Regions from separate parts of the Streptomyces sp. NPDC005070 genome, predicted to be linked through region 1. Evidence: riboswitches for the same ligand, from Rfam matches in the RefSeq annotation. Region 1 holds a riboswitch; the other holds the start of a gene.
What was found. A riboswitch is a leader RNA that binds a small molecule or an ion and turns the genes downstream of it on or off. The one in region 1 is predicted to bind cyclic di-AMP.

Region 1 (6,481 bases):
ACCTGGTGGAGGACGCTAAACCTGAGAGTGCGCCGTTGGTAACGCTATGTACGGAACTATCGCGATTGGATCGACGAGCGACTAAATGTGGCCAAGATCCTGTCTGTACGGCATCGACTTCACGCAGGGTCATGACCGAACCGGCGAATCACGGACAGTTCACGCGGTGCTGGTGCTATGGGTGACGCGCGACGGTTCGGTGGAGAGAGAGTGGAGGAAGGGGCCGCCCGGTCGGGAGGGGCCCGGCCGACGGAGGCGTCAGAGGGTGCGATTAGGCTCCGGCCCCATGGGCGTACTCATCCATCTCTTCGTCGGCCTGCACATCATCGGCATCGCCGCGCTCCTCGGCGGCTTCCTCACGCAGATGAAGGCGATGGGCAAGGGCACCGCCCGCTTCGTCCCGGCGATGCTGCACGGCGCGCTGACCATGCTGGTGACCGGAGTCGCCCTGGTCGGGCTCAACCAGGCCGACGGCGGCACGGTCAACACCGTCAAGATCGGTGTGAAGCTGGCCCTGCTGATCGTGATCCTCGGGCTCGTCTATGTGAAGCGGGACGACGAGACGGTGGAGAAGCGCCTCTTCGGCCTGGTCGGACTGCTGACCGTCACGAACATCTTCATCGCCGTCCTCTGGACCTGACCGGCGGCCTCCCTCCCGTGACGCGCGGACCTGACAGCCGCGTCACCCCCGCACTTCGGATCCGAAGGCGAGAGCCGTGCCCGCGACCGCCAGGAGCCACGCCGCCACCGCGATCCACAGCAGCACCTGTCCGGTCCCCTTGAGCCAGAAGACGTCGAGGGCGGCGGAGACCGCGAGGGTCGCCACCGCCGACATCCCCATCGGGAAGACGGACGACCAGCGCCGTACGTCGTACCGCGGGCGCGGCCACACCACCTCCGCGACGATCAGCAGGACGTAGCAGGCGAGGTCCAGTACGAGCAGCGCGCCGGTCGTGGCGCGCAGGACGCCCTGGTCGTCGTTGTTCCACAGATACGGATTCACGTCGTGCGCCACGATGAGTCCCGCTCCGGCCAGCGCCGAGATGGCCAGCGCGCCGGCGGCGATCCAGTGGTCCCCGGCGCCCGTCCTCACCTCCCGCGGGTCGAAGTTCGCGAGCAAGAGAACGTAGAGCGCGATCCCCACCCAGAACAGCGTCATCGCGGCATGCGCGAGCCAGTCCGAGCCCACCTCGCCGGCGATCGTCGACCCGAGGACCGAGAGCCCCTGCGTGGCCACGCAGACAAGGAACACCTCTCCCGTCATGCGGCGCCGCCAGTGCCGCAGGACCATCAGCAGAAGGACCGGCCAGAGCACGGCCGACAGCGCGAGCAGGATTTCGGCGAGCGTCTGCCACCCCAGTGTGGAGAACCGGGTGCCGAGCACCGTGGTCGCCGCGACCGCGTCGAGCCCGGCGGGAGTGCCGGCCCGTCGCGCCCACTGCGCCCGGTCGCCCACCAGCCGGGCGAGGAAGTCCGAGGCGAGCCCGACCCAGGCGAGCGACGCGAGGAACAGCGCGATCCGGGACAGGACCTCGTAGCCGGTCAGGTTGAGCCCGATCGAGAGGATGCCCGTGGCCATGACGGCGGCCCCGGCGGCGGGCGCCCACCCCGCCCACCAGGAGCGGAGCGGAATGGTGTCCGTCATGTCCGGTGTGTCTGGCATGCATCGATGCTAGGGACCCGCGGAGCGGTTGCGGGCGGGCCACGCGCGGGCGGCGACGAAAACGCGGGGCACGCCTGCGGGGATCGGGAGAGCCCCGCACGCGTGCCCCGCGCGCGGGGCTTCCAGGTCCCGGGCTACGCCGGGCGCACCACGCTGTGGATCGCCGAGGTGCCGTCGTAGTAGATCGACTCCTCACGGACGTACGCTCCCGGCTTCGGCGCGTGGATCATCATGCCGTCGCCGATGTAGATGCCGACGTGGCTGATGTCGTCGTAGAAGAAGACCAGGTCGCCGGGCCGGGCGTCGGCGAGGGAGACCGTCGTGCCGGCGTTCACCTGGTCGTAGGTGACGCGCGGGAGGCTGACGCCGGCGGCCTTCCAGGCGGCCTGGGTCAGGCCCGAGCAGTCGTAGGAGTCCGGGCCGGTGGCGCCCCAGACGTACGGCTTGCCGACCTGCGCGCGGGCGAACGCGAGCGCCTCGGCCGCCTTCGACGAGGAGCCCGTGGCCGTCGATCCCGTCGACGACCCGGTCGTCGAACCGGCGGCCGAGTCGCCCGAGCTGTCCGACGACGACTGCGCCTGCGCGGCCTTCTCGGCGGCGGCCTGCTGCCGTGCCAGCTCCGCCGCCTCGGCCGCGGCCTGTTCCCGCTTCTTCTTCTCGATCGCCGCCAGACGCGCCTTTTCCTCGGCGTTCAGCTTCGAGAGCAGGTCGCGGGCCTCGGAGAGCTTGTGCTGCACCTCGGCCTTGGACGTCTTGAGCTCTTTCTGCGAGGCGGTCAGCGACTCCAGGCTCTCGGTGGCCTCCGTCCGCTTCTCGGCGGTGGCGGCCTGCTCCGCAATGTAGTCGTCGACGGACGCCTTCTGGCGGGTCGTCAGGCGGCTCATCAACTGGGTCTGGTCGAAGTAGTCCTGGGGGTTGTCCGCGAGCAGCAGGGTCGCGGTGTCGGGTGCGGCGGCCCCGGTGCGGTACTGCGCCGCGGCGAACGATCCCAGTTCCTCGCGCGCTGTGTTGAGCTTCTCGGTGCGCTGCGCGACGTCGTCGAGCAGGGTGTCGACGCGCTTGCGCTGCTTGGCGGTCTTCTCCCGGTTCGCGTTGTACTTGTCGGTGGCGGTCTCGGCCTGGTGGTAGAGGTCGTCGACCTTCTTCGAGACCTCTTCGATGCTGGGCCTGGGCTCGGCCGAGGGGGACGCGTTGGCGGTCTGGGAGAGCAGGGCCACGGAGGTGAGGGCCGCTGTGGCGAGGGCGGGGGTCCGTATGCCTGCGATGCGCGCACCGGTGGGACGCGCCTTGCGGTGTGACGCCAAGAGAGGCGACTCCTTCCGTCATCCGCCTGCCGAGTTAGCTGTCGGGTTCGGGCGGGAGGTTCCGGAAGGCTGCCCTACGGTCCGTGCCCCACAAGGCGGTTGGACCGATTCACCCCAAAGTCGGTGGGTCCCCGGCTCCGGGGCCTCTCGGCGCACCGGACTCGGCGGAGGCCGCCCGGCCCGGCGGTGTTCGCCGGATGTGGTCGAGCGGTCTTCGAGCACGCTAGCCAACCGGTGTGGCCCGTGTGAAGGTTGATGCCCGATACGCCCGATACATTTTCGTGACCATTGCCGCATGTGCCGCCGGGAGCGCACGGCTCGCCCACGGGCCGGTCGGCCTCTCGCGTAAAGTGCCCACGCTGTCGCGCTCCGTAGCGGTTTGGGGTGTCGGCAGGGGCAGGGGTCACTTCTGGTGTCCGCAAGCGGTCACGCCTGGTGTCCGCCGGGCGTCTCGTCACGACTTCGGGCCGAGTTCTCGGGGTGGCGGCGGGCTGTCGGTGGGGCGGCCTAGACTCGGAGAGCGATGAGCAGCCTCTTTGACGACAGCTTCCTGGCGAACCTCAAGCCCTCCGCGGGCCACGAGGACGAGCACCCTCCGCCGCCCGAGGACGATCACGTACCGGAGCCGGTTCCGGACGATCTGTTCGGCGGGAAGTTCGACCTGCCGCCGAGCCGGGACGCGTACTACCGCGACGGCGCGCCCCGGCCCGCCGTGGACCCCGCCGCCCTGCTGGACGGACTGAACGAGAACCAGCGCGCGGCCGTGGTCCACTCCGGCTCCCCGCTGCTCATCGTGGCCGGCGCCGGCTCGGGCAAGACCCGCGTGCTCACCCACCGCATCGCGCATCTGCTCGGCGAGCGCGAGGTCCACCCCGGCCAGATCCTCGCGATCACCTTCACCAACAAGGCCGCGGGTGAGATGAAGGAGCGCGTCGAGGCGCTCGTGGGCCCGCGCGCCAACGCGATGTGGGTCATGACCTTCCACAGCGCCTGCGTCCGCATCCTGCGCCGCGAGAGCAAGACGCTCGGCTTCACCTCGTCGTTCTCGATCTACGACGCCGCCGACTCCAAGCGTCTGATGGCGCTCGTCTGCCGTGATCTCGACCTCGACCCCAAGCGGTTCCCGCCGAAGTCGTTCAGCGCCAAGATCTCGAACCTGAAGAACGAGCTGATCGACGAGGAGGACTTCGCCGCCCAGGCCGCCGACGGCTTCGAGAAGACCCTCGCCCAGGCGTACGCGATGTACCAGTCGAGGCTGCGCGAGGCCAACGCGCTCGACTTCGACGACCTGATCATGACCACGGTCAACCTGCTGCGCGCCTTCCCGGACGTCGCCGAGCACTACCGCCGCCGCTTCCGGCACGTCCTGGTCGACGAGTACCAGGACACCAACCACGCGCAGTACTCGCTGGTCCGGGAGCTCGTGGGCACCTCCGAGCACCCCGTGGACGTACCGCCCAACGAGTTCGACCTGCCCCCGGCCGAACTGTGCGTCGTGGGTGACGCGGACCAGTCGATCTACGCCTTCCGCGGCGCGACCATCCGCAACATCCTCCAGTTCGAGGAGGACTACCCGAACGCGACGACGATCCTGCTGGAGCAGAACTACCGCTCCACGCAGACGATCCTGACGGCCGCCAACGCGGTCATCGAGCGCAACGAGTCCCGCCGCCCCAAGAACCTGTGGACCAACGCGGGCGCCGGCTCGAACATCACGGGCTACGTCGCGGACACCGAGCACGACGAGGCCCAGTTCGTCGCCGACGAGATAGACCGTCTCACCGACGCGGGCGAGGCGAGGGCCGGCGACGTCGCGGTCTTCTACCGTACGAACGCCCAGTCCCGTGTCTTCGAAGAGGTCTTCATCCGCGTCGGCCTGCCGTACAAGGTCGTCGGCGGTGTCCGCTTCTACGAGCGCAAGGAAGTCCGGGACGTCCTGGCGTATCTGAGGGTGCTGGCCAACCCCGAGGACTCGGTCCCCATGCGCCGCATCCTGAACGTGCCCAAGCGAGGCATCGGCGACCGCGCCGAGGCGATGATCGACGCCCTGGCACAACGCGAGAAGATCAGCTTCCCGCAGGCGCTGCGCCGCGTCGACGAGGCCTACGGCATGGCCGCGCGCTCCACCAACGCGGTCAAGCGGTTCAACACGCTCATGGAAGACCTCCGTACGATCGTCGAGTCCGGCGCGGGCCCGGCCACCATCCTGCAGGCCGTCTTCGAACGCACCGGCTATCTCGCCGAGTTGCAGGCCTCGACCGACCCACAGGACGAGACCCGGATCGAGAACCTCCAGGAACTCGCCGCCGTCGCCCTGGAGTTCGAGCAGGAGACCGGCGAGGGCGAGACCCCGCCCGGACTCTCCGCGTTCCTGGAGCGGGTCGCGCTCGTCGCCGACTCCGACCAGATCCCGGACGAGGAGGACGGCAACGGCGTCATCACCCTGATGACCCTGCACACCGCCAAGGGCCTCGAGTTCCCCGTGGTCTTCCTGACCGGCATGGAGGACGGCGTCTTCCCGCACATGCGCGCGCTCGGACAGGTCAAGGAGCTGGAGGAGGAGCGGCGCCTGGCGTACGTCGGCATCACCCGCGCGCGCGAGCGGCTCTACCTCACCCGGTCCTCGATGCGCAGCGCGTGGGGACAGCCCTCGTACAACCCGCCCTCCCGCTTCCTGGAGGAGATCCCGGCGACCCATCTGGACTGGAAGCGCACAGGGGCGACGGCGCCCATGTCCGCCGGTCCGGTCTCCGGTGTCGCCGCCTCCCTCTCGTCCTCGCGTTCGCGGTCCGCGGCCTCGGGTGCCTCCGGGTTCGCCACCCGCCGTGGTGCCACCGAGAAGCCGGTGGTCTCGCTGGCCGTCGGGGACCGGGTCACGCACGACCAGTTCGGCCTCGGCACCGTCGTCGGGGTGAAGGGGACGGGCGCGAACGCGGAGGCGACGGTCGACTTCGGAGAGCCCAAGCCGAAGCGGCTGCTGCTGCGGTACGCGCCGGTGGAGAAGCTGTAGTCCGCGAGACCGTTCGCAGGGGCCCTTGGCCGTCCGGAGGCGGACGGCCGGGGGCCGCGGGCGCCGGGTTCTCGCCCGGGGTCACGCGGCGGCCGGGCTCCTGACCGGGATCCGGCTTCTTACGTGGGGTCCAGGCCGTGGCTGCGCAGCCACGGCAGCGGGTCGATCGCCGAACCGCCGGCCGGGCGGACCTCGAAGTGCAGGTGCGGGCCGGTCGAGTTGCCGGAGTTCCCGGAGAAGGCGATCTGGTCACCGGCCTTGACGGTGGTACCGGAGGCGACCTGGTACGTGGAGAGGTGGCAGTACCACGTCTCCGTGCCGTCCATCGCGGTCACGATCATCATGTTGCCGTACGCGCTGTTCCACTGCGTCCGGACGGTCCCGTCGGTCGCTGCCATCACCGGCGTCCCGTAGGAGACGGGGAAGTCGATGCCCGTGTGCACGGACATCCAGTTGACGCCGGCCTGGCCGAAGTAGGCGCTGAGGCCCTGCTGCGCCACGGGA
Region 2 (6,481 bases), on a different contig from region 1:
GCAGGGCGTCCCGGCGTACGTCATCTTCCACGACGCCACGCTGCGGGAGATCGCCACGGTGTGGCCCACCTCCGTGAAGGACCTGGGCGGTATCAGCGGGGTGGGCGAGAAGAAGCTGGCGACGTACGGCGAGGGCGTCATCGGGGTGCTCGTCTCGCTGGCCGGTGGTGCGCCGGCGTCGGGGGCCGGTGGTGCGCCCGCGATCCCGGGGGCCGGCGGCAGACCCGAGGCCGCATCGGTTCCGGCGGCCACGGCGGGACCGGACCCGGACTGGCCGGAGCTGGACCAGGAGCCGGAGCCCGAGGACTGGATGTAGCGGGCCCGACGCCGGACGACCGGGGACGAGGCGAGCGTCTGTCGGGCTTCACCGACTCCGCCGGGCCCCCGCCGAACGCGCAGGGCTTCACCGTGCAGGGCTTCACCGTGCAGGACTTCACGGTGCCGGGCCTCACCGTGTAGGGCCTCACCGTGCCGGGCTTCGCGGGGCGCGGTGGCCAGGATCCTGGCCACCGTGACACGGACCTCGTTCCCGCTGGAGGCCTCTCTCGGAGGGGTGTCCGGGAGGTCCCTCTTGGAGGTCCCTCCCAGACGCGTCTCCCGGATGTCTCTCCTGGAAGCGCGCCCCGGGACCCTCTCCAGGGGCCCCGAAGCTTCCCCGGAGACCTCTACGGGGAGACGGCCGGAGTGATGCGGCCCCGGACCTCGCCCAGGCCGACTCTGGTCCCGCCCGGACCCGGTGCCCAGGCCGTCAGCGTGACCTCGTCGCCGTCCTCGAGGAACGTCCGCTTGCCGTCGGGGAGTTCGAGGGTGTCGCGCCCGTTCCAGGTGAGTTCGAGCAGCGAGCCACGCTCGCCCTCGGTGGGGCCGCTGACGGTTCCGGAGCCGTAGAGGTCACCGGTGCGCAGGGAGGCACCGTTGACCGTCATGTGGGCCAGTTGCTGGGCGGCCGTCCAGTACATCGTGGAGAAGGGGGGTTCGGAGACGACGTGGCCGTTGATGGCCACGGAGATCCGGAGGTCGTAGCCGCCCGGTTCCTCGGAGGCGTCGTCGAGATAGGGGAGGAGGGGGTGCGTACGGACGGGCGGGGCCACCAGGGCGTCGTCGAGGGCGTCCAGCGGGGTGATCCATGCCGACACGGACGTGGCGAAGGACTTGCCGAGGAAGGGGCCGAGCGGGACGTACTCCCAGGCCTGGATGTCACGCGCCGACCAGTCGTTGAGCAGGCAGAGGCCGAAGACGTGGTCGCGGTAGTCGCCCAGGGGCACCGGCCGGCCCTGTTCCGAGGGGGTGCCGACCACGAAGCCGACCTCCGCCTCGATGTCCAGGCGGATCGAAGGGCCGAAGACCGGGGCGGCGTCCGCGGGAGCCTTGCGCTGGCCCGACGGGCGGACGACATCCGTGCCGGACACCACGACGGTGCCGGAGCGGCCGTGATAGCCGATCGGCAGGTGCTTCCAGTTCGGCGTGAGGGAGTCGGCGGCGTCGGGGCGGAAGATCTGGCCGACGTTCCGGGCGTGGTTCTCGGAGGCGTAGAAGTCCACGTAGTCCGCGACGGTGAACGGGAGGTGCAGCGTCACGTCGGAGAGCGGGTGGAAATGGGGAGCGAGGGTTTCCCGGTGGGCCGGGACGGTCACCCAGGCCGTCAGCGCGCGCCGGACATCGGACCAGGCGGTGGGGCCCGCGGCGAGCAACGGGTCGAGGGTCGGCTGCGCGAGCAACCCGGCGTAGGGGGAGCCGAGTGAGCGGGCTGCCGCACCCGCGTCGAGCACGTGGTCGCCGAGCCGTACGCCGACGCGCCGTTCGGCGTCGCCGGCCGGGTCGGTCAGGGAGAACACGCCGTACGGCAGGTTGTGCGGACCGAAGGGATCGCCCTCGGGGACATCGAAGGGGGGCATCGGTAGGTGCCTCGCTTTCGGATTCGTACTCGCCATGTGAGCCATGAGTTCCACGCGTTTGATGTGGTCGGAGCACACGTTACGGGGGAGTGTCCCCGCAGTGGCAGGGCCTAAAGAGTGCGCAATGCCTGAATTGGCCCGGTGTGGAACCGGCGGTTGGCGATCCGCGGCGTACGGAAGCGTGTACGGAAGCGCGATGCAGGGTGCCGAACCCGGCCCCGGACCGTGCTTGTCGGAGCCGCCGCCGCGCTCCTGCCTCGTTCGTGCCGCGTTGGCGCCCGCTCTTGTCCGCGGGTCCGCGCCCCCGCCCGCGACGGTCCACCGCCCCACGCTCCCGCCCACCGCCCCACGCTCCCACCCGCCGCTCCGCGCCCCGCCCGCGGCCGCCCGTGACTCCGCGCGGCTGCCGTGCACGGTCCCGGGGTGCGTTTCGCGCGAGAGGGAGTTCGCCTTGGCTCGCCCCAACAGAGATGGTGCGTAACGGACTTGGTGATGGACGATTTCCATGCCGGGCCGAGTTGGCCTTGGTGCAGGGGGTGTTGGGGAGTTGTGGGTGGTCCTGTGCGGGAAAGTGGGTGTGGGCGGAAGCGGAGCGTGGGTGATCCGAAGCGGTCGCAACGCGCTTACCACCGTGCGGTGAACGGCGTTGCTGACGGGATACCGGACGTCGTCCGGTTCAGGCCGGGCCGATGAGTCGTTCGATCCGTATTCTTCGGATCATGGCCGCTCCGACTGCATATTCACTCATCGCCACTGACCTGGACGGAACGCTGCTGCGCGGCGACGACACACTTTCCGACCGGTCACGGGCCGCGTTGGCGAAGGTGACCCAGGCAGGTGCCCGGCATCTCGTGGTCACGGGCCGTCCCGCACCGCGCGTGCGACCGCTTCTCGACGAACTCGGCGGCGAGGGGCTGGCGGTGTGCGGTCAGGGGGCGCAGCTCTACGACGCCGGCGCGGACCGCATGCTCTGGTCGGTGACCCTGGACAGGGAGTTGGCGGAGACGGCGCTCGGCAAGATCGAGGCGGAGGTCGGGCTGCTGTACGCGGCGGTCGACCAGGACGGCGTGGACGGGCTGACGCTCATCGAGCCGGGGTATGTCATGCCGCACCCGACCCTGCCCGCGGTGCGGGTGCCGCGTCGGGACGACCTCTGGGCGGAGCCGATCAGCAAGGTGCTGCTCCGTCACCCGTCGTTGTCCGACGACGAGTTGGCGTCGGCGGCGCGCGGAGTGGTCGGTTCGCTGGCGACGGTGACCATGTCCGGGCCCGGCACCGTCGAACTCCAGCCATGCGGGGTGACCAAGGCGACGGGCCTCGCTCTGGCCGCGGCGCATCTCGGGCTCACGCCGGGTGCGACGCTCGCCTTCGGTGACATGCCCAATGACATCCCGATGTTCGACTGGGCGGCCCGGGGTGTGGCGATGGCCAACGCCCACCCGGAACTGAAGGCGGTGGCCGACGAGGTCACCCTGTCGAACGAGGACGACGGGGTCGCGGTCGTCCTGGAGCGCCTCTTCGGCTTCTAGCGACGCCGACGCACCCGCCGACGGGCCGGAAGGCGCCGTCGGCGGGTGCGGGTGAAGCAGGTGGTGCGGGGGTGGGATCAGTAGGCGCCGTTGACGTTGTCGATGGAGCCGTACTTGTCGGCCGCGTAGTTGCAGGCCGCGGTGATGTTGGCGACCGGGTCGTAGATGTTCGACGACGTGCCGGCGACGTGGTACGCCTGGAACGTGGGGTCGATCACCTGGAGCAGGCCCTTGGAGGGGATGCCCGCGGCGGCGTTGGAGTCCCAGTTGTTGATGGCGTTGGGGTTGCCGGAGGACTCGCGTATCACGTTGCGGTGGATGCCGTCGTAGCTGCCCGGGATGCCGGCCTTGGCCATGACGTCCAGGGATTCCTTGATCCAGCCGTCGAGGTCGTTGGAGTACGTCTTGGCGGCGGCCTGGGTGACGGTGGTCGCCTTGGACTTGGCGACGGCGGCGGTCGCGTTCGCCGTGGTGCGGACGGTCGTCGACTTCAGCGTCTTCGTGCCGACGGTCAGCTTCAGGCCCGGACGGATCATCGCGGGGTTGTCGCCGATGACCGCGCGGTTCGCCGCGTACAGCTTCTTCCAGCCACCGCTCTTGGGGTACTTCTTCGCCACCTTGGACAGGGTGTCGCCGGCGACCACCTTGTAGGTGACGAGCTGCACGTTGGGGACCACCGCGGTGTGGGCGGTCTTGGCCGCCTGGGGGGCCTGCGCCGGGGTGGCGGCGCTGGCGCCGGTCGCGCTCACGAGGGGGAGGGCGAGGGCGATGCCACCCGTGCCGGCGGCGATCATGCCCCGGGTGATGACGTTGGTCTTCTTGCGGCGGTGCTTGGCTCGTACGGGCATGGCGAAATGTCCTCTCCGACGCCTGCGAGGTGAGCTGTCGGGTTCGGGCGGGAGATGCCCGGCCGCGCTCTGGGCGCGGCTTCACCCCAAGCCGTTCCGGGTGTGTCCGGACCGGCGGCTTACCTGTGGTTCCCCCGCTCCTGCCGTGCGTGGGTCGATGGGTTTCCGGGCGGCGGCAGGATTCGGCGATCCGCCCGGGGTCAACCAGAACGTATGCGAGAGCACATGTCCGAAACAAGACGAGATTTGACCGCGAAGATCGCTTTGGCCTGGTTAATGCGAGGGTGAAAAGTCCGATTGTGCCGGAATTGGATCCTCAACTTGCCTTTCGCAAACGGGTTGATCCATAAGGGGCGTCCATCGATGGCCCGGCGGGCCGGTGACCCAACTCACGAGACCAAAGAGCATTAAGGCACCATGAGGGGGTAATTCGGGCATTGCGCCTGCGTCGGCGGACGCTTTCGAGCCCCTCGGAAGGCGCCGAGCGGCCCCTGGCGCGACGGGAATTGTGGCGCGGGCCACATCGGCGAACGCGGCAGGTCCCGGGCGGGAGCGCCGGGCCGGAAGCGGGCCGAACCCCGGTGGGCGCGTGGCGAAGTGGACGTCCTGTCAGCAGAGTTCGGCGTGCGCACGCCCCACAGACGGTGAACTTCCTTGTTAGTAGGCTTAGTTGTTCGGCCTGGTCGGTCGGCCCGGTCGGCCCGGTCAGCCGGCCGTGCGGGGGATGCGCTTCTCCCAGGTCCGGTGGAAGACGACCTCGTCGCCGTTCTTGCAGACGAGTTCGTCGGTCGTGATGAAGTCCTGCGCGTCGCAGGCGATGGCGGAGACCGTCTCGACGCGGGCGTCCCACGGCAGCTCGGGCCGGTGCAGCCGGATCGACCAGACCGCGTGGGCGCGGGCGGACAGCGGGTCCGCCGCGTCGATCGTGTACGTCTCCCGGGCCTCCTCCGTGCATTCGAGACCGTCGGGGAACACCCGGGTCCCGACGCGCCCCGGGTCCACTTCCAGGCTCCAGGTCTCCGCGGCCACGTCGCGCAGGACCAGGCGCCGCGGGCGGGGCTCGTCCAGGGTCGCCGAGACGGTCACGCCGAGGGGTTCGGCCTCCTCCGGTTCCCCGAAGGTGATCGAGGGGTCCGACTCCGGTGCCCGTACCGGGAGTTCGAGGACGCTGCCGACCGGCTCCAGGGTGAAGCCGGTCTCCGAGCCCGGCTGGGGCCAGAGCCAGGGCCAGTACGTGGAGGAGACGCCCAGCCGGATGCGATGGCCCGCCGGGAACGCGTAGCCGATGGCGTTCAGGTCGAGGACCACGTGCTCCGTGGCGCCGGGTCGCCAGGGAACCGCCTGGTCGGGGCCCCGGCGCGCCGACAGGTTCAGAACACCCCGGGTGACGAGCGTGGACGCTCCGTCCGGGGCCACGTCGCACAGCCGGGCGATCACCTGGCCCCTGGGCGACGCGGACGTCAGCCGCAGATTGACCCGGGGGCGGCCCAGAACCCAGGTCTCCTCCGTCACCTCGAACTCGAAGCAGGCCGACCGGGCGTCCTCCTCCCGCTGGTCCGGCGGCAGGTCGGCGTCGTCGCCCGAGGGGAAGAGGCAGCCCGCGTCGACCCCCGTGTGCTGCGGGGACCGCACCGGCAGCGGGGCGCCCTGGAGCGCGTACGTGACCGGGGTCACCGAGGGTGAGGGCCAGGCCGGGTCGCCCACCCAGCGGCCGGGGATCCGCTCGTACGCGGTCGCCGGAGGGTGCGCGTCCATCACGTACGAGCGCAGAAGGGGGACGGAGTCCGTCTCCTCGTCGCGGAGCCAGTGGTCCCACCAGCGCAGCGTCTCCTGGAGGAAGCCGATCGCCGGTCCGGGCGGCAGGCCCCGGTCCGGGTACTGGCGGGACCAGGGGCCGATGAGACCTCGTACGCGATCCGGCGGCAGGTTCCGCACCAGGCGCAGCACCGTGTCGCGGTGCGGATCGTGCCAGCCGCCGACGGCGAGGACCGCCGCGCGGATGGCTCCGTACTCCTCGCGGACGCCGCCCTCGCGCCAGTACGCGTCCCGGGTCTGGTGGGCCAGCCAGGTGTGCGCGCGGGGGGTGACCGCCTCCAGTCGCTTCTCCCACATGTCCCGCCACATCCCCTCGCCCACGTGCGCGGGGTCCGGCGGGCGGGCGGCGAAGGCGAGCAGACGGGCCGACCGGGCGTGCGTGTCGACGGCGAGG

Region 2: linked by a shared signal. The riboswitch ahead of ACWEBX_RS14990 (transglycosylase SLT domain-containing protein) and the one ahead of ACWEBX_RS21655 (NlpC/P60 family protein) in region 1 are both predicted to bind cyclic di-AMP.

The regions. Positions count from the first base shown of each region.
Region 1 covers NZ_JBSFZS010000062.1:14,931-21,411, forward strand. Annotated here, with positions in the region: gene ACWEBX_RS21645 (hypothetical protein) at 287-640, shown strand; gene ACWEBX_RS21650 (tellurite resistance/C4-dicarboxylate transporter family protein) at 683-1,663, opposite strand; gene ACWEBX_RS21655 (NlpC/P60 family protein) at 1,798-2,967, opposite strand; cyclic di-AMP (ydaO/yuaA leader) riboswitch at 2,976-3,144, opposite strand; gene pcrA (DNA helicase PcrA) at 3,491-5,977, shown strand; gene ACWEBX_RS21665 (M23 family metallopeptidase) at 6,097-6,481, opposite strand, start outside.
Region 2 covers NZ_JBSFZS010000037.1:8,670-15,150, reverse strand. Annotated here, with positions in the region: gene recQ (DNA helicase RecQ) at 1-316, shown strand, start outside; gene fahA (fumarylacetoacetase) at 666-1,895, opposite strand; gene ACWEBX_RS14995 (HAD family hydrolase) at 2,615-3,424, shown strand; gene ACWEBX_RS14990 (transglycosylase SLT domain-containing protein) at 3,502-4,272, opposite strand; cyclic di-AMP (ydaO/yuaA leader) riboswitch at 4,277-4,438, opposite strand; gene ACWEBX_RS14985 (CocE/NonD family hydrolase) at 4,978-6,481, opposite strand, start outside.